3 regions of the Bacillus sp. N1(2025) genome follow, and region 1 is predicted to be linked to each of the others. Evidence: predicted binding sites of a transcription regulator. Region 1 holds the regulator's gene; each other region holds the start of a gene.
What was found. The regulator Rex, encoded in region 1, represses fermentation and respiration genes when NADH is low (regulators of the CRP and FNR family bind a similar motif). The targets are predictions, from matches to a motif close to TTGTGAAATATTTCACAA.

Region 1 (6,769 bases):
TTTCATGTGGGCAGCGGTTCCGAAAACACGAAAGCCATTCTCAACATTATTAAAGCCATGCCGCTCATGATTATCGTTTCTTCTATCGTCGGGCCGATTCTTGAAGAAATCATTTTCCGGAAGATCATCTTCGGTGTATTATATGAAAAAACGAATTTCTTTGTCGCCGGACTGATCAGTTCCGTCATTTTCGGCATTGTGCATCAAGACCTCACGCACCTGCTGCTGTATACGGCCATGGGCTTTACCTTTGCGTTCTTGTATGTGCAGACGAAACGGATTATTGTGCCGATATTCGCCCATGTCATGATGAATACCATTGTCGTGGTCATGCAGCTCGGCCCCGCCCAAAAATATATTGAACAGCATACTGAGCAAATGCAATTAATTATTGGAGGATTGTTTGTATGAGGAACCCAATGACTTGGGGCTTGATTTATTTCGCAGTCGGCTGTATCTTTACGTATTTGGCCGCAAGCTCTCCGGGAAGCATGTGGTCTTTTTATTCCATACTGCTGATGGTTTTCGCCGCTTATAATATCAGCATCTCGTTTAAAATGTTCGCTTTCTCATTTAAAGTGAAAAAAAATCAAAAATAAAAGAAAAGCCATTTCTCATCATGGAGAAATGGCTTTTTTTATGCTGATACGTCCTGATCAGATTCACTGCCGGTCTGCCTTTTCCGATACGCCGCTTTTGAGATCAGAATACTGATCTCGTATAAAATGCAAAGCGGAATGGTAATCATCAAGTGAGACAGCAGCTCAGGCGGCGCAATCATCGCGGCGATCACAAGCAGCACAAAATACGCGTACTTCCTGATCTTTGATAAAAACCTCGGCGTGATAACACCGAGTCTCGTTAAAAACATGATCAGCACCGGCATCTGAAACAGCAGTCCGAACGGAATCGTCAGCTGCAGCAGAAAATGAAAGTACTCGGTAATCCCGATCACCTGGTTGACATCCAGGTCATTCGAAACCCGCTTCATAAAATCAACGACCAGCGGAAATAAAATATAATAAGAAAACGACACACCGCCGACAAACAGCACGATCGAAATCGGAATATAGCTGAGTGTTACTTTGCGCTCCTTCTCATACAGACCCGGGCTGACAAACGCCCAAATCTGATAGAGAATAATCGGCGAAGTCAAAATGATGCCGATGATAAACGCGAACTGCAAAAAGATAAACAGCGGATCCGTCAGGTTAAAAGCATTAAGGGTGAGCTCTTTTACTTCATCGGCTTTTTGAAGGTACACAATGATAGGTTTTGCCAGAAAAAAGCCGGCAATAAAGAAAACCGTAAAGGATAACGCCACAATCAGCAATCGTTTCCGAAGTTCGGCAATATGCTCCACAAGCGTCATTTGATTCACTCTCATACGCGTCATCCTATCTTACTGTTCTTCTTTCTTTTTTTCCTCTTCTTCACCGGCTAATCCCTTAGTAGCGTTCTTAAATTCACGAAGCGTGTCTCCCGCCGCTTTTCCTAATTCGGGAAGCTTCTTCGGACCGAAAATAATCACCGCCACCACACCGATAACCGCCAGGCTTCCAGGACCGATCATGTGCAGCTCCTCCTTTCGCTATTCAATTTCTTCCAAAACAGAATAATGCTTTAAGAAATAAACCAATGATTGAAGCTCTACAGCTAAATCTATATGATGAATTCGAATGTGATCCGGCACATTCAAACGGGCCGGCGTAAAGTTAAGGATCCCCTTGATGCCGAGCGACACGAGCCGGTCGGTGATTGACTGCGCGGCAACCGCCGGAACGGTAAGAATTGCCACGGGTTCATCCTTAATGTGAAGCTCTAAATCATTAAGATCAAAGACAGGCACACCGCCTACCTCAGTTCCTATTTTACTCTGATTCACATCAAAAGCCATAGATATTTTTGTGTTATTATTTTTTGTGAAATTATAGTGAAGAAACGCCGTCCCTAAATTCCCGACACCGATCAAAATGACATTCGTCGTTTCATCCTGATCCAGTGTTTTTCTGAAAAATGACAGCAGGTAATCCACATTATAGCCGTATCCTTTTTTGCCGAGCGCCCCGAAATAGGAAAAATCCCGGCGGATCGTGGCCGAATCGACTTTTACCGCATCGCTCAGTTCAGCTGATGAAACGCGCTGCTTTCCTGACGCGTGTAAATTCTTTAAAAAGCGATAATAAAGCGGCAGCCGTTTTGCCGTCGCCTGTGGAATTTTTGATTGATCCTTGTTCATGATTGGTCCTCCACTTTATACTCAGATGCATCTCTTTTAAAATCACCGTTTTTGCCTCCTGTTTTTTCCATGAGGCAGGTCGGGCCGATGACCATTCCTTTATCCAGCGCCTTGCACATGTCATAAACGGTCAAAGCGCAGACTGAAGCGGAAGTTAGCGCTTCCATTTCCACACCTGTACTCCCTTTCGTTTTTACGCTTGCCTGTATATGAAGAACGGCTTCGGAATCCTTTTCCTCCCAGCCGAATGAAATGTCGACGCTGCTTAAAGAAAGCGGGTGGCACATCGGGATAATCGCTGACGTCTGCTTTGCGGCCATAATTCCTGCCACCTGTGCGACAGCCAGCACGTCTCCTTTTCCGATCTCGCGGTTTTTGATTCTGCTGTACACGTCATGCTTCATGTGTACGCTGGATATCGCAGCGGCAGTACGGACTGTTGAAGATTTATCGCTTATATCCACCATGCGGGCACGGCCTTCTTCATTAAAATGAGAAAATCCATTCATATTTAAACTCTCCTTACTTCTGATCATACACTATTTTCTCCCTGATGTCTTATCCTATAATGTTCCAATTCTGATGTATTGTTTGCTGACAGCAGGTTGATAAGCTACACTTAACTTATTATAACAGAGGTGAAATAATATGATGATCTTACAAATTAATCAGCTATCCAAATCTTTTGGCGCTGATCCTATTTTAAACAATATAAAGCTTGAAGTCAGATCTCGGGATCGCATCGCCATAGTAGGCAGAAACGGAGCCGGCAAATCAACTCTCCTTAAAATTATCGCAGGTCACCTTTCATATGAAAAGGGTGAATTAATCAAACCGAAAGAATTAACGATGGGATATCTTGCCCAGCACACAGGCTTGGAATCCCAGCTTACCATAAAAGAAGAACTGCTGAGCGTTTTTGATTTCCTGAAAGCAATGGAAAAAGAGATGCGCTCTATTGAAGAAAAGATGGCCACGGCCGCCCCGGCGGAGCTTGAGACGCTGATGAAAACCTATGACAGGCTTCAGCAGGATTTCAAGGATAAAGGCGGCTATCAATATGAAGCGGACGTCCGCTCTATCCTTCACGGCCTCGGCTTCGGAAAATTTGACGATTCCGTGAAAGTGCAAAGCCTGAGCGGCGGTCAGAAAACAAGACTTGCGCTCGGAAAGCTGCTGCTGACCCAGCCTGATCTGCTTATTCTGGATGAACCGACGAACCATCTCGACATCGATACGCTTACATGGCTTGAGCATTATTTACAGGGATATTCAGGCGCCATTCTGATCGTTTCCCACGACAGATACTTTCTTGATAAAGTCGTCAGCCAAGTGTACGAGGTCTCACGGACAGAAAGCAAAAAATACCTCGGCAACTACAGCGCCTATTTAGAACAAAAAGCTGAGCAGTATGAGAAAGACCTGAAGCTGTATGAAAAACAGCAGGACGAAATCGCCAAGCTTCAAGATTTTGTCGACCGCAATCTGGCCAGAGCTTCTACAACGAAAAGAGCCCAAAGCAGACGAAAACAGCTTGAACGGATGGACGTCATGGCAAAGCCGCTCGGGGATGAAAAATCAGCCGCCTTCCGTTTTGACATTACAAAACAGAGCGGAAACGACGTCCTGCGCGTACAGGATGTTTCCATCAGCTATGACGGCCAGCCTCCGCTCTTGAAAAACCTGACCTTCGGCATTACAAGAGGCGAAAGCGCCGCCCTCGTCGGACCGAACGGAATCGGCAAATCAACTTTGCTGAAAACCATTATGAATACAATCAGTCCGGAATCCGGGTCGATCACGTACGGTTCCAACGTCACAATCGGCTATTATGATCAGGAGCAGGCTGAACTGACCTCGTCCAAACGCGTGCTGGACGAGCTGTGGGATGAATATCCGGACATGCCGGAAAAAGAGATCAGGACATGCCTCGGCAACTTTCTGTTCAGCGGAGACGATGTCCTGAAACCGGTCCGTTCGTTAAGCGGCGGGGAGAAAGCAAGAGTCGCGCTTGCCAAGCTGATGCTTCAAAAAGCAAACTTTCTCATCCTAGATGAACCGACAAACCACCTTGACCTGGACAGTAAAGAGGTGCTGGAAAACGCCCTGATCGACTACCCGGGAACACTGTTATTTGTCTCGCATGACCGTTACTTTATTAACAGAATCGCCACAAGAGTGCTGGAGCTGTCACCTGATCATGCAGAAGAATATTTGGGTGACTATGACTATTACACCGAGAAAAAAGCCCAGCAGCTGGAACTGGAAGAAATGAAGCGGCAGGAAAAAGAGCAGGCTCAGCCTGCCGGCAAGGTCAAACAGGATACGAAAAGAACTTACGAGGAAGAAAAAGAATGGAAGAAGAAAGAACGGCAGCGACTGAGACGCATTGAAGAAATCGAAGCGGCCGTCTCATCCGCCGAAGAGAAAATCAGTGCCAATGAGGAGCTGCTGTGCGACCCTGACGTGTATCAGGATCACGAAAAGGTACAGACCATTCACTCAGAGAACGAAGCTCTGAATCAAGAGCTGGAACGATTATTAGCGGAGTGGGAAGAACTCTCCTCAGAAGAATAGAAAAAGTCAAGCACCTCTTTAAGGGGTGCTTTTTTATCCACAGCTTTTCTCCTTGCCTGCTATTTAAGTAAGCGCTTTATACACACTATCCACAAAATTTTCTGACTTTATCCACTTTACTAACAACTTATAGTCCCTTATCCAGACTGGATTTCTGAATATATTCACAATCCTGTGGATATGTTAGAATTATCTGTTAATAAGTAAAAAAAAACTCACGTTTTACAACGTGAGACGATCAAAGGATGTTAATTCCAAACCGGGCTGTCCGTTCATATCATATGAGCCCCGGATCCCCTTTTCAAAAGCAACGGTTCCGGCAGCCGCAATCATCGCTGCATTGTCCGTGCATAAAGAAAGCGGCGGGATGACAAGCTCGGGATCTCCCGAATGGCTGAATTCCTGCTGCAGTGCGGCTCTCAACCCTTTGTTAGCGGCTACGCCCCCTGCAAGCAGCACTTGTTTAACCCCGTATTCTTTCGCGGCCTTAGAGGTTTTTGCCGTCAGTACATCAATGACACTCTGCTGAAAGCTTGCGGCAAGATCCTCCGGAGGAATCACCTCATTTTTTTGCGAGGCGTTATGAAGCGTGTTAATCACGGCTGATTTCAGGCCGCTGAAGCTGAAATTGTAAGACCCTTCTTCCAGCCACGCACGCGGAAGCGGAATGGAATCCGTTCCCGCAGCAGCCAGCTTATCAATCTGCGGCCCTCCCGGATAGGGAAGCCCCATCGTTCTTGCCACTTTGTCGTAAGCTTCGCCTGCGGCATCATCCAGCGTTTCACCAATAACCTCGAATGAACCGTGCTCTTTCATATAAACCAATTCCGTATGTCCGCCTGACACAACCAAAGCAAGCGCCGGGAACTGAAGCTCTCCTATCAGCCTGTTTGCATAAATATGACCCGCAATGTGATGGACGCCGACTAACGGTATTTGATGGGCAAAACTTAACGCCTTTGCCGCATTGACTCCGATTAACAAGGCTCCGACAAGTCCGGGTCCTTCCGTTACAGCAATCGCATCAAGATCATCAAAGCCCATCTCCGCCTTTGAAAGAGCTTCCTCAATCACAAGGGTAATCTGCTCCACATGATGTCTGGACGCTATTTCAGGCACGACCCCGCCGAAACGTTTATGGCTTTCAATTTGAGAAGCGACAACGTTTGAAATGATGTCTTTTCCGTTTTTCACGACTGAGGCCGCAGTTTCATCACAGCTCGTTTCGATTCCTAATACATAAATATCTTGTTTTTCACTCATGTAATGTCACCCACATTAATAACGCATCTTCCCCGTTATCTGTATAGTATTGTTTTCTGATTCCTCCGGCCTGAAGACCGAATTTCTTATATAAGGATTGGGCGGGATGATTTGAGACCCTGACTTCGAGAGAGAGCCTTCTTGCCTTTTTTTCTCTGCACAATTCTATTGCAGAGCGAAACAGCGCTTCTCCCAACGATTGGCCCCGATATTCCGGCTTAATGGCTATATTCGTAATCTGCGCGTCATCTATAATAATCCAGATTCCGCAATACCCCGCCAGACAGCCGTCCTTTTCAATGACAAGGTAGTGGGCATACGGATTTTCCAAAAGCTCATGATAAAATGAATCCTTCGTCCATGGAGAAGTAAAGGATGCTGTTTCAATTTCATAAATTTGATCAATATCTTCCGGCCGCATGCTTCGAATCGCCGTTTTCGTTTTCATCCCTATCACCCTATTTTTGAGATTCCATCCATTTCGCTTCAGCCTCTGCCAGACGCAAATAATCCGGAACAAGGCTGTGGACATCCGTTTCTTCTTTTTCCAAGCCTAAAAACGCCAGCTCTGACGGCCGCGGATTATGCTGTGCAGCCGTTCCTATCACTGCTTGAGATGTCATTTCATGCAGAATGGTTTCTTCATGAATGGCTGTATCGTGCCCTAAAAATAAAACCGGAGACGCTTTT
Region 2 (6,769 bases), on a different contig from region 1:
ATCAAGGCTGAACGATGCTTTTCCCGGAATGATATTGGAACTCTCTCCGCCTGCCTGAAGCTTTGTCATCTTCACGGAATGCGGGATGCCGGGATCAAGATGAATGAAGCTGAGTTTTTGGACGAGAAGAGCGGCGATTTCGATACTGTTAAGGCCGAGATGCGGTCTCGCGCCGTGGGCTTCTTCTCCGATAATCAGGCCGTCAATATGCTGGCTTGAGCCATGCAGAATGGACGGTGCGCATCGGCCGTTTGCCGTTTCCTGTACGGGGCGCACGTGCACGCCGTATAAGAAGTCAACATCATCCAGTACGCCTTTTTCAATCATTTTCAGCGCTCCGCCGCCTTTTTCTTCCGCCGGCTGAAAAATAAAGCGGATGGTGCCCTTCGGAAGTTTCGGCTGACTCTTTAAAAGCATCATCGTGCCGAGCGCCATCGTCATATGTGAATCATGTCCGCATGAATGGTTCGCCTGAAAGACACCGTCCACTTCCTGCCACAGCGCGTCAATATCCGCCCGGACAGCCACAACGGGCGAGCCTTCTCCGATTTCGCCGACAACACCGGTACAATCATCAAACGTGCGGGTCCGGCAGCCGGCCTCTTTCAGTTTTTCAGTCAGATATTCAGTTGTTTGATATTCTTTCCAGCTTACTTCGGGATTGGCGTGCAGGTGGTCAAAAATATCCATAATGACTTGCTTCTCATGCTCTGTGAGTCTGTTCATGCCGTAAGTCCTCCTTCAAAAGCTGTCTGTTTTTTATTTTTGATATTGAAAACAGGCAATCGGTCTGTATATAATATAGCACACATATCTGTATTTTCTGAATAGTTTATAAATTTAAACCAGGATGGTGATGGTATGGCTGTTCCCAAGGCCGAACCTGTATTGAAAAAGAAGAAATTGTTTGTGATGCCTGATGCTTATGTGCTGCTGTTCATTGCCGCTTTACTATGCGCGATAGCGTCGTACATCGTTCCCGCGGGGGAATTTGACAGGGTGACAAAGGGCAGTGTGACGTCCGCCGTCCCGGGAAGCTATCATTCTTTAGACCAGTCTCCTGTCAGCCCGATCGCTTTTTTTACCGCGATTCAGGAAGGGATGACAAGTTCCGCGCCGATTATTTTTTTAATCCTGTTTACGGGCGGCACCATTGCGATTTTGGAGAAAACGGGCGCCATCAATGGATTGATCAGTAATGTCATCAGTACGTTCCGCACAAAACAGCTGCTGTTTATTGCGATTGTCGGATCTCTATTTTCGATCCTCGGCACAACCGGCATCGTCGTTAATTCCGTGATCGGTTTTATTCCGATCGGCCTGATTGTCGCCCGTTCGCTGAAATGGGACGCCGTGGCCGGAGCGGCCGTCATTTATATCGGCTGTTATGCCGGGTTTAACGCGACGATTTTATCGCCTTCACCGCTCGGGTTATCACAAAGCATCGCGGAGCTGCCGCTGTTTTCCGGTATCGGCCTGCGGATTGCCGTCTACATTTGTTTTCTGTTATCATCTATTTTATATATTTATCGGTATACGAGAAAACTCAGAAAAGCAAAGGACGCCAGTCTGCTGGGGAACGATTGGTTTCCGGCGGCAGGTTCACTCCCGCAGGTTTCTGAGCCGGAGGACAAGCATGTCCCGTTTACCGTCCGCCATAAATTGATTCTGGCTGTCGCGGCTTTGTCGCTTGCCGGCTTTTTATACGGTGCGCTTACTCTTGGCTGGTCTGATTCAGAGATGGCCGCCGTGTTCATTTTTATCTCAATCGTGTCCGGCCTGATTGCGGGAATGGCGGCAAATGATGTCGCAAAAACATTTATTACAGGCTGTCAGGGGCTCGTTTACGGCGCGCTGATCGTCGGAATGGCGAGAAGCATTTCCGTTATCCTGGAACATGGAAAGCTGCTTGATACGGTAGTCAATGGACTTGCGTCACTGCTGCACGGTTTCAGCCCGATGGCAGGCGCAATCGGGATGTATATTTCCAGCGCCCTGCTTCATTTTCTGATTTCATCGGGCTCAGGGGAGGCGGTCGTATTTATTCCGATCTTGGCGCCGCTTGCCGATCTGATGGGCATCACGAGACAGGTCGCGGTTGAAGCGGTCATGCTCGGAGAAGGCGTCGTAAACTGTGTCAATCCGACTTCCGGCGTGCTGATGGCCGTACTGGCTGCCAGCGGCATTCCGTACGTAAAGTGGCTTCGCTTCATGATTCCGCTGGCGCTGATTTGGTTTGTCATCGGCCTCGTGTTTATTTGCATAGGCGTCCTGATCAATTGGGGTCCTTATTAATATTTTTGTCAATGATATTTCGGTTTATCATTATGAATCGGCAAGATATAATGGGAGTTGTAAGCCATTCTTAATAGTACGGGAGGAAGTCATGAATCAGCGTCGGAACGGACTTTCAAACGTGAATGGAAAGAGTGAGAGTGTGAAAGAGAAAGAACGAATGATTTGGTCAGAAGTCGGAATGCTTGTGGGCACACTGTCTTTGCTTGACATCATCGTACGCGGACTTGTTCTGAACTGTCCGTTTAGGGAATGGGCCGGAAGCTTGGCGGTTTTCTTCATTATAATTGTTTATTATTGCATCAGGGCGGGAGCGTCGGGAATGCTCATGCCGAGAATAGACACCAAAGAAGAACTGCAAAAGCGGGTGAAGCAGCAGCGGATAGATTCAATTGCGGTCACTTTTGCGGCAGCGGCGCTTACGATGTACGACAGGGGGTTTCCCCATACATTCTTTGCTTGGCTGAAAATGATCTTTCTTTTTATCGTCTGCGGAGGCATTCTGTTTCTGCTTCGGTATGTCATTGTGAAGCTGTCTTACAGAAGAGCGATAAAAGAAATAAAAAAGAAATCATCTTGATGGTGGTTTCTTTTTTTGTTTATAAGAGAAAAGTCTTTTAATTTGATAGGAATATAGATTTGAATTCACTCTGCCGCGTTGCTTTGATAGAGAGTGTGTGGTAAGTTCAAATGTAAGCGTTAACAGAATTATCCAGTCTTCACAACAATTGAAAGGAGGAAGCTGAAGAAAGAGTAAGAGGAATTTTTGACTCCGCAGTCAGTCTTCAAAAATCAAATAAGGAGTGTCAAAAATGTTTAAAAAACGATTCAAAACCTCTTTACTGCCGTTATTCGCCGGATTTTTATTGCTGTTTCATTTGGTTTTGTCAGGCCCGGCGGGTGCAAACGCTGAAACTGCAAACAAATCGAATGAGGTGACCGATTCATCGGTCAAAAACGGGACCATCCTTCATGCATGGAATTGGTCATTCAATACGTTAACACAAAATATGAAAGAGATTCGTGATGCGGGTTATGCAGCCATTCAGACGTCTCCGATTAACCAAGTAAAGGAAGGGAACCAAGGAGATAAAAGCATGTCGAACTGGTACTGGCTCTATCAGCCGACATCGTACCAAATCGGCAACCGTTACTTAGGCACTGAACAAGAATTTAAGGACATGTGTGCAGCCGCGGAAAAGTATGGCGTAAAAGTCATTGTCGATGCGGTTGTCAATCATACCACCAGCGATTATGGCGCGATTTCTGATGAGATTAAGCGTATTCCAAACTGGACCCATGGAAACACACAAATTAAAAATTGGTCGGACCGATGGGACATCACTCAAAATGCATTGCTTGGGCTGTATGATTGGAATACTCAGAATACTGAGGTGCAAGCCTACCTGAAAGGTTTCTTGGAAAGAGCATTGAATGACGGAGCAGACGGGTTCCGCTATGATGCCGCCAAGCATATAGAGCTTCCGGATGATGGGAATTACGGCAGCCAATTTTGGCCGAATATCACAAATACATCGGCGGAGTTCCAATACGGAGAAATCCTGCAAGACAGCGCGTCCAGAGATACTGCTTATGCGAATTATATGAATGTGACGGCTTCTAACTACGGGCATTCCATCAGATCCGCTTTAAAGAACCGTAATCTGAGTGTGTCGAATATCTCCCATTATGCATCTGACGTGTCTGCGGACAAGTTAGTCACATGGGTGGAATCACATGATACGTATGCCAATGATGATGAAGAGTCTACATGGATGAGTGATGACGATATTCGTTTAGGCTGGGCAGTGATTGGTTCGCGCTCAGGAAGCACGCCTCTTTTCTTTTCCAGGCCTGAGGGCGGAGGAAATGGTGTAAGATTTCCCGGAAAAAGTCAAATAGGAGATCGCGGGAGCGCCTTATTTAAAGATCAGGCGATCACTGCGGTCAATCAATTTCACAATGAAATGGCCGGGCAGCCTGAGGAACTCTCAAATCCGAATGGCAACAATCAAATATTTATGAATCAGCGCGGCTCAAAAGGCGTTGTGCTGGCAAATGCAGGATCATCTTCTGTCACCATCAATACTTCAACGAAATTGCCTGACGGCAGGTATGATAATAGGGCCGGCGCCGGTTCATTTCAAGTAGCGAACGGCAAACTGACAGGCACCATCAATGCCAGATCCGCGGCTGTCCTTTATCCTGACGATATTGGAAATGCGCCTCATGTCTTTCTTGAGAATTACCAAACAGAGGCAGTCCATTCTTTCAATGATCAGCTGACGGTCACCCTGCGTGCAAATGCGAAAACAGCAAAAGCCGTTTACCAAATCAATAATGGGCAGGAGACAGCATTTAAGGATGGAGACCGATTAACGATCGGGAAAGAAGATCCAATCGGCACGACATACAACGTCAAGTTAACCGGAACGAACGGCGAGGGTGCATCGAGAACCCAAGAATACACGTTTGTCAAAAAAGACCCGTCCCAAACCAACATCATTGGCTATCAAAATCCGGATCATTGGGGCAATGTAAATGCTTATATATACAAACATGATGGAGGCGGGGCCATAGAATTAACCGGATCGTGGCCGGGGAAAGCCATGACTAAGAATGCAGATGGAATTTACACGCTGACGCTGCCTGCGAATGCGGATACGGCCGACGCCAAAGTGATTTTTAACAATGGCAGCGCCCAAGTGCCCGGACAGAACCATCCCGGCTTTGATTATGTGCAGAATGGTTTATATAACAACTCTGGTTTGAATGGTTATCTTCCGCATTAATGAATAGAGACATCATCACATCAAACCCTTGCTTCTGTTAGGAAATCAATCACGCTGAAAAGATGACAACATCCTAAAACGGTTCTGTTTTAGGATGTTGTCAACAATCTGGAAACCATCACCGGTATTTTTTTGTCCAAAAATCAAACTTTTCTCTTGCAAAAGTTTGTGAAGTGTTGCACAATATAAATGTGAAATACTTCACAAGGTAAAAACAGACACCACGAAACACTGGAGGATGAGCATACATGATGAACGAACGAGTGAACAAAGTAGCATTAATCGGAGCAGGTTTTGTTGGAAGCAGTTATGCATTTGCGTTAATTAACCAAGGGATCACAGATGAGCTTGTGATCATTGATGTAAATAGAGAAAAAGCCATGGGAGATGTCATGGATTTAAATCACGGAAAGGCATTTGCGCCTCATCCGGTCAAAACGTCTTACGGCACATATGAGGATTGCAAGGATGCCGATATCGTGTGCATCTGTGCAGGGGCCAATCAAAAACCGGGCGAAACGAGACTTGAGCTGGTCGAAAAAAATCTCGCCATTTTTAAAAGCATTGTCGGTGAAGTAATGGCAAGCGGATTTGACGGCATCTTCCTCGTTGCCACAAACCCGGTCGACATTCTCACTTATGCGACATGGACATTCAGCGGGCTGCCGAAAGAACGCGTCATCGGCAGCGGCACGACACTGGATTCTGCGCGATTCCGTTATATGCTGAGTGAATACTTCGGAGCCGCTCCGCAAAACGTACACGCCCACATTATCGGCGAGCACGGCGATACCGAGCTTCCTGTATGGAGTCACGCCAATATCGGCGGAGTGCCGGTGCAGCAATTGCTGGAGAAAAATGCAGCTTACAAACAGGACGAGCTGGATCAGATCGTTGACGATGTGAAAAACGCGGCCTACCATATTATCGAGAAAAAAGGCGCGACATATTACGGAGTGGCGATGAGCCTCGCCCGCATCACAAAAGCGATTTTGCGTAATGAAAACAGCATTTTAACCGTCAGCACATATCTGGACGGCCAATACGGTGTAAACGACGTCTTTATCGGCGTTCCGGCCGTCGTCAATCGGAACGGCATCGCAGGTGTGACGGAACTTGAGCTGAATGAAACAGAACAGGCTCAATTCAGCCGCAGCGCAAACGTGCTGAAAGATATTCTCGCTCCGCATTTCGCAGAGTAAACAAAAAAGCAGTACATGACAAGCGCCATGTACTGCTTTTTTTAATTCGCTTTTTTCGCCATTTCCTGAGAGGTTTTTACTCTCGCTTTTCCCATAAACAAAATGGTAACGGCCGCAATGACGATCGGCGCCAGCGCAAGCGTAAATACATATGTGATGCTTTGCGACATGGCGTCAATAATGCGATCCAGAATGTACGGCGGAATATGAGCGCGCGTGCCGGCCTGGAAGATCTCCTGCGGATTTCCGATGTTCTGCATCGCGCCGCCCGCTCCTTTCATGCCGCTGAATGAATCTGTGAGCTTATTGGTAAACACATTCGTCTGGATGGTTCCGAAAATCGTCACACCGAGTGTCATGCCGAATGATCTCAAAAACGAGTTTGTTGAGTTGGCGCTTCCGCGGTAACGCGGCTCCAGATCGTTCATGGACGCGGCCGGCAGCAGTGAGAAGTTAAAGCCGACGCCGAATCCTGAGATC
Region 3 (6,769 bases), on a different contig from region 1:
TCATTGAAATCGGCAAGCTGACGTCTGACGGAAAAGACCTGACGCTTAGAATCTGCCAAAAAAACGATATTGTCGGGGAATTGACGCTATTCACAGATGAGCCGAGATATATGCTCAGTGCGAAAGTGTTAGAGGATGGCGAGGTGCTCGTCATTAATAAAAACAAGCTGGAAAAGGAATTGATCCAAAACGGTGTTTTGACGTTTGAATTTATGAAATGGATGAGCACCCATCTTCGAAAAATCCAGTCCAAAATCAGGGACCTGCTTCTTCACGGCAAAAAGGGGGCGCTCTATTCCACCCTTATCCGCTTATCAAACAGCTACGGGGTGGAACGAAGTGACGGGATTCTGATTAACATTGTGCTGACAAATCAGGATTTGGCTAAGTTTTGCGCGGCGGCAAGGGAGAGCGTCAACCGCATGCTGGGAGACCTCCGCAAACAAGGGGTTATTTCGATAGACGAAACCGGAAAAATTATTTTGCACAAGCGGGACTATTTACGATGCGAGATCGAGTGTGAAAATTGTCCGCTTGAGATCTGCAATATTGACTGAAAAAACAAGGGCAGCCGGTGTCCTTGTTTTTCAGCTTGTGATACATATACACATGACGGCGAAAAAGAAGCCGGCATTTACGATTTCCAGAATGCCGATCGTTTTCACGGGCCAGTCTCTTCCGTGAAAAAACCAGGCCCGCAGACTGCTTGGGATAAAAGCGAGAAACGCCCAGCCTGCCCCCAGAAGAGCCGATAAAAAGGGGAGCAAGAGGTGATATCCCCACGACCAGTATGCAAAGGTTCTGTTTTTTCTCTCCCGTATGACCGATTTCACATAAAAAGAACTCCCGATAAAAAATAAAGCAGACTGCAAGAATAGAAACCAAGCCCAGCCGTCAAGGGTTCCCGTTCCCAACCAGCAGCTCGCAAGCCCGCCTGAACAAAAGAACAGAACACCCGCAATATCATTCGTGAGCGCCCGTTCGTTTTTTCGGCGGGCATAATGCGTATGTATGAGAAACAGCGGCAATAAAAAAACGCCGATCCAGACGAGCTGCGGCTTATGAAAGACAGAAATGATCAAAAAGCAGCAGGCGGGAAAACCGTAATACCATATCCACTTTTGATAAGGCTGAAGCTGTTTCTTTTTCAAAGCGAGCGAAACGGGATAAACCGCTAAGTATAGGAAAAGCCAGCCCAGAAAGAGCGGAATATGCCAGAAAACCGGGCCTCCCTTGACCATGCCGAGTAAAAATGGAATCAGCAGCATCGCCCATGCGCCGTGCTGCTTCGGAATCATCGCCTTCATCGAAACCCTCCTTTTTATTTCATTATAAATGCAGACACTCTCCTGATAAGTGACTTTTATCATACAAGCTGTGAAATACATCACTGCCGCGCGGCCTCAATCGGGCTACACTAAAGCTATCCTTAGCACAGGAGGCTTTCCTATGAATCAGTGTGACTATTTATTATTTCTGAAACAACTTTCTATGTTTAATGAAGTGCCTCTGTCCATTGTCGAAACCTTGCTGAAAAACGGGACGTTTATCCGCGGCTCATCTGACCAATCTCCATCCTTTCTTCATTCACAATCCGTTTATATTGTATTAAAAGGCAATATCCGTTTTACGGACAGCAGGCTCCCTGAAGGGTCGCAAACCGTTGCGCTGTGGGAAAAAGGCGATGTGTTTCCGATTGATGAAAAAGGCGGGCTCTATTTATCGCCTTTTATCTCAGTCAATGCCTCACCGGATATTCTTGTACTTCATATTCCATATTCCGTATTTAAGCAAATGATGTCTTACCATCCGCGGCTGCAAATGAACTTTTTGGCGATGCTTCAGCAAAATGTCTTCTGTTCCTATCAGTTGTTTTTGCGGTATCTGCATACATCACGGGATGAAAACGCCGAACCCGGTTCTTAAACAGAACCGGTTTTTTTGATGACGCGGGCGTCCCCATATCGTTTGAAAATCCTTCCTGCTGCTCTGTGTGAACGTTTTGTGAAAAAAGCAGAGTGTGTGACATAGTTCACAAGTTGATGCGCCGTCTCTGTTTATAGTGTACATAGCATCACCTGACTCGGAAGGAGTGAACGATCATGAAGAAAAAGAAAATGAGTCCGTTGCTCAGGAGATTAAACTATTTTTCTCCTATCGAACATCATTCAAATAACCATAGCCAAACGACAAGCGAAGATCGTGATTGGGAGAATGTATATAGAAACAGATGGCAGTACGACAAAGTCGTTCGCTCCACCCACGGCGTCAACTGTACGGGTTCTTGCAGCTGGAATATTTATGTGAAAAACGGAATTGTCACGTGGGAAGGACAAAACTTGAATTATCCATCAACAGGCCCTGATATGCCTGATTTCGAACCGAGAGGCTGTCCGCGGGGGGCCAGTTTTTCTTGGTACATCTACAGCCCGCTCCGTGTGAAATATCCATATGTGCGCGGTGTGCTGATCAATTTGTGGCGGGAAGCATTGCAGGCGCATCAAAATCCGCTGGATGCCTGGAAATCGATCATTGAAAACCCTGAAAAAGCGAAGTCCTATAAACAGGCAAGAGGGAAAGGCGGTTTTGTCCGCGCGGAATGGCCGGAGGTGCTGAAGCTGATTTCAGCCTCTCTGCTGTATACGGTGATGAAATACGGGCCTGACCGGAATGTCGGTTTTTCTCCGATCCCGGCGATGTCCATGATCAGCCATGCGTCAGGCTCCCGGTTTATGTCGTTAATCGGCGGCCCTATGCTCAGTTTTTATGACTGGTATGCGGATCTTCCGCCGGCGTCCCCGCAAATTTGGGGTGACCAGACGGACGTTCCGGAAAGCAGTGATTGGTACAATTCCGGCTATATTATCACATGGGGCTCCAACGTTCCGTTAACGAGAACGCCTGACGCGCATTTTTTGGCGGAGGCCCGCTATAAAGGCGCTAAGGTCATTTCAATCAGCCCGGATTTTGCGGAATCCTCAAAGTTCGCAGATGACTGGCTGAGTATCCGCCAAGGGACTGACGGGGCGCTTGCGATGGCCATGGGTCACGTCATTCTTCAGGAATTCTACGTGAACCAAGAAACTGAACGTTTTATTGAGTATGCGAAGCAATACACCGATTTTCCATTCTTCGTCACTCTGTCAAAAGAGAACGGCGTGTATACAGCCGGGCGGTTTCTGCATGCGAAAGACATCGGGCGGCAGACAAAAAATGATCAGTGGAAGCCGGCGGTCTGGAATGAACAGACAGGTGCGTTTGCCATACCGCAAGGGACAATGGGCTCCCGCTGGGACGGGCAGCAGAAATGGAATCTGCACATGATCGACGAAGACACCGGGGAACAGATTGAGCCGCGTCTCTCCGTGCTCGGAATAGAGGACGAAATCGGCTCAGTGCGCATTCCGTATTTTTCAAATGACGGAAACAAAGTGCTTGAGCGGGATCTTCCTATTAAAAAATTGGATCTGAATGGTGAAGAGACGTACGTCACGACCGTGTTTGACTTGATATTGGCCAACTACGGCGTGAACCGGGGCATCGGCGGACAATCAGCCGCATCTTATGATGATCCCCGTCCGTTCACACCTGCCTGGCAGGAACAGATCACGGGAATTAAAAGAGAAGCCGTTATACAGATTGCCAGGGAGTTTGCCCAAAATGCGATCGATACAGACGGCAGATCCATGATTATCGTAGGGGCCGGCATTAACCACTGGTTCAACTCCGACACGATTTACCGTGCGGTGTTAAATCTTGTTTTACTCGTAGGCGCCCAAGGCGTAAACGGCGGAGGCTGGGCCCATTACGTGGGGCAGGAAAAGCTCCGACCTGCTGAAGGCTGGCAGACGATTGCAACTGCAAAGGACTGGGAGGGCGTGCCCAAGCTGCAAAACGGCACTTCATTTTTCTACTTTGCGACAGATCAGTGGCGTTACGAGGACCAGCCGATCAGTGATTTGGCATCACCGATTGCTGCGTCATCCCGCTACAAGCACCACGCTGATTACAATGTGCTGGCGGCGCGGCTAGGGTGGCTTCCGTCTTACCCGACTTTCAATCAAAATGGCATCGATCTGTATAAAGAAGCTGAAAAAGCAGGGGCAGCAACACCTGAAGACGTAGGTGCGTACGTGGCCTCACAGCTCCAAGAGAAAAAACTGAAATTCGCGATTGAAGATCCTGACAATGAAGTGAATTTCCCTAGGAATCTCTTTGTATGGCGGGCAAATCTGATCTCAAGCTCAGGAAAAGGGCATGAATATTTTCTTAAGCATTTGCTGGGGACGACGAACGGTTTAATGAATGACGACAGCGACAGCATCCGCCCAGAAGAAATCAAATGGCGGGAGCAGGCGCCGGAAGGAAAGCTCGACTTATTAATCAATCTTGATTTTCGAATGGCGGGTACGGCGCTGTATTCCGATATCGTGCTGCCGGCGGCGACATGGTATGAAAAACACGATCTCAGCAGCACGGATATGCATCCGTTCATTCATCCATTTGCTCCGGCGATCTCGGCTCCGTGGGAATCGAAGTCAGACTGGGATATTTTCAAGGCGCTGTCAAAAGCCGTTTCCGATCTGGCAGAAGAAGTCGATATGGAGCCGGTGAAAGAAGTGGTTGCGACGCCGCTCCTCCACGACACCATGCAGGAATTGGCCCAGCCATTCGGCAAAATCAATGACTGGAGCAAGGGCGAATGTGAAGCCATTCCGGGAAAAACGATGCCGAACATCCAAGTCGTTGAACGGGATTACAAACACATTTTTCATAAAATGACCGCACTCGGTCCTAACGCTGCTTTAAAGCCGAGCGGAACAAAAGGGATGAGCTGGTCAATAGCCGATGAATATGAATCACTCAAAAAGAGACTGGGAGAAATCACCTCAGACAGCGTGGCAAAGGGATGCCCGAATATAAGTGAAGCGAAGCAGGCGGCGGAAGCGATTTTAACCCTGTCGTCCACCTCAAATGGAAAAGTCGCCGTGAAAGCATGGGAATCGCTTGAACACATCACAAACCTGAAGCTGAAAGACCTGGCGGAAGAGCGCGAGGAAGAATGCTTTACGTTCGAGCAAATTACAGCCCAGCCGAAAACGGTCATCACCTCTCCGGCCTTTACCGGTTCAGAAAAAGGAGGGCGCAGGTATTCGCCGTTTACGACGAATGTGGAAAAATTAATTCCGTGGCGGACGCTGACCGGCAGACAATCCTATTATGTCGATCATGAACTGATGATGGAATTCGGTGAAACGATGGCGACATTTAAACCGATCCTTCAGCATCGTCCGTTCCTAAGCAAACGGCCTGATCAAGAGGGCAAAGAAATCGTCCTTAATTATTTGACGCCGCATAATAAATGGTCCGTCCACAGCATGTATTTTGATTCTCTGCCGATGCTGACGCTGTTCCGCGGCGGGCCGACCGTGTGGATGAATAAAGATGACGCAGAGGACACGGATATCAAAGACAACGATTGGATTGAATGCTTCAACCGAAACGGCGTTGTCGTCGCGAGAGCGGTTTTGTCTCATCGGATTCCTAAAGGAATGGCGTTTATGCACCATGCCCAGGACCGCCACATCAACGTGCCCGGCACAAAGCTGACGAATAACCGCGGAGGCACCCATAACAGCCCGACAAGGATTCACGTCAAGCCGACACAGATGATCGGGGGCTACGCCCAGCTCAGCTACGGCTTTAACTATTACGGCCCAACGGGGAATCAGCGCGACCTGAATGTCGTCATCCGCAAGCTGAAGGAGGTCGATTGGCTTGAAGATTAAAGCGCAAATCGGTATGGTCATGAACTTGGATAAATGCATCGGCTGCCACACGTGCAGCGTCACCTGTAAAAACACATGGACAAACCGTTCCGGTGCGGAATATATGTACTTCAATAATGTAGAAACAAAGCCTGGCATCGGCTACCCGAAGCAATGGGAGGACCAGGACAAATATAAAGGCGGCTGGACGTTGAAAAAAGGAAAGCTTGAACTGAAATCAGGCCCGAAAACAAACCGGCTTGCAGGCCTTTTCTATAACCCGAACCAGCCGACGATTGATGACTACTATGAACCTTGGAACTATGATTATGAAACATTAACAAACAGCCCGCAGAAAAAACACCAGCCGGTGGCGCGCCCGAAATCGTCCTTAACGGGGGATTTTATGAATATCGAATGGGGCCCGAACTGGGAAGATGATCTCGCGGGCGGCCATATTACGGGGCTTGAAGATCCAAACGTGCAAAAGATGGAGGAATCGATCAAAACAGAATTCGATGAGGTTTTTATGATGTATTTGCCGCGTATTTGCGAGCACTGCATCAATCCGGCGTGCGTGTCCTCCTGCCCGTCCGGCGCCATGTACAAACGCGAGGAGGACGGCATTGTGCTTGTGGATCAAAACGCATGCCGGTCATGGAGATATTGCGTCTCATCCTGTCCTTATAAAAAAGTCTATTTTAACTGGCAAACGAACAAAGCGGAAAAATGCACACTCTGCTTTCCGCGTTTGGAGGCGGGACTGCCGACTATTTGCTCTGAAACGTGTGTCGGCAGAATCCGCTATCTCGGCGTCATGCTGTATGACGCGGACAAAGTGGAGGAAGCGGCATCTGTTGAAAATGAAAAGGATCTCTACCATTCCCAATTGGACGTTTTTCTTGATCCGAATGATCCTGAGGTTGCCAAACTGGCAAAAGAACAAGGCATTCCGGCTGAATGGATAGAGGCTGCGCAGCAATCGCCGATCTATAAAATGA

Region 2: ACNFN4_RS16995 (L-lactate dehydrogenase) is a predicted target of Rex. The motif match lies at 5,277-5,294, and genes of this name have one in related genera.
Region 3: ACNFN4_RS06690 (nitrate reductase subunit alpha) is a predicted target of Rex. The motif match lies at 2,021-2,038, and genes of this name have one in related genera.

The regions. Positions count from the first base shown of each region.
Region 1 is NZ_JBLTJB010000005.1:2,274-9,042, reverse strand. It holds gene ACNFN4_RS12720 (CPBP family intramembrane glutamic endopeptidase) at 1-411, shown strand, start outside; gene ACNFN4_RS12715 (YdiK family protein) at 408-599, shown strand; gene tatC (twin-arginine translocase subunit TatC) at 638-1,396, opposite strand; gene ACNFN4_RS12705 (twin-arginine translocase TatA/TatE family subunit) at 1,403-1,573, opposite strand; gene ACNFN4_RS12700 (redox-sensing transcriptional repressor Rex) at 1,592-2,239, opposite strand; gene moaC (cyclic pyranopterin monophosphate synthase MoaC) at 2,236-2,748, opposite strand; gene ACNFN4_RS12690 (ABC-F family ATP-binding cassette domain-containing protein) at 2,888-4,816, shown strand; gene tsaD (tRNA (adenosine(37)-N6)-threonylcarbamoyltransferase complex transferase subunit TsaD) at 5,039-6,079, opposite strand; gene rimI (ribosomal protein S18-alanine N-acetyltransferase) at 6,072-6,527, opposite strand; gene tsaB (tRNA (adenosine(37)-N6)-threonylcarbamoyltransferase complex dimerization subunit type 1 TsaB) at 6,538-6,769, opposite strand, start outside.
Region 2 is NZ_JBLTJB010000008.1:119,201-125,969, forward strand. It holds gene ACNFN4_RS16975 (M20 peptidase aminoacylase family protein) at 1-726, opposite strand, end outside; gene ACNFN4_RS16980 (YfcC family protein) at 862-2,295, shown strand; gene ACNFN4_RS16985 (DUF6773 family protein) at 2,387-2,875, shown strand; gene amyE (alpha-amylase) at 3,108-5,087, shown strand; gene ACNFN4_RS16995 (L-lactate dehydrogenase) at 5,336-6,289, shown strand; gene ACNFN4_RS17000 (MDR family MFS transporter) at 6,331-6,769, opposite strand, start outside.
Region 3 is NZ_JBLTJB010000002.1:357,867-364,635, forward strand. It holds gene ACNFN4_RS06675 (Crp/Fnr family transcriptional regulator) at 1-557, shown strand, start outside; gene ACNFN4_RS06680 (YwiC-like family protein) at 588-1,307, opposite strand; gene ACNFN4_RS06685 (Crp/Fnr family transcriptional regulator) at 1,450-1,926, shown strand; gene ACNFN4_RS06690 (nitrate reductase subunit alpha) at 2,103-5,789, shown strand; gene narH (nitrate reductase subunit beta) at 5,779-6,769, shown strand, end outside.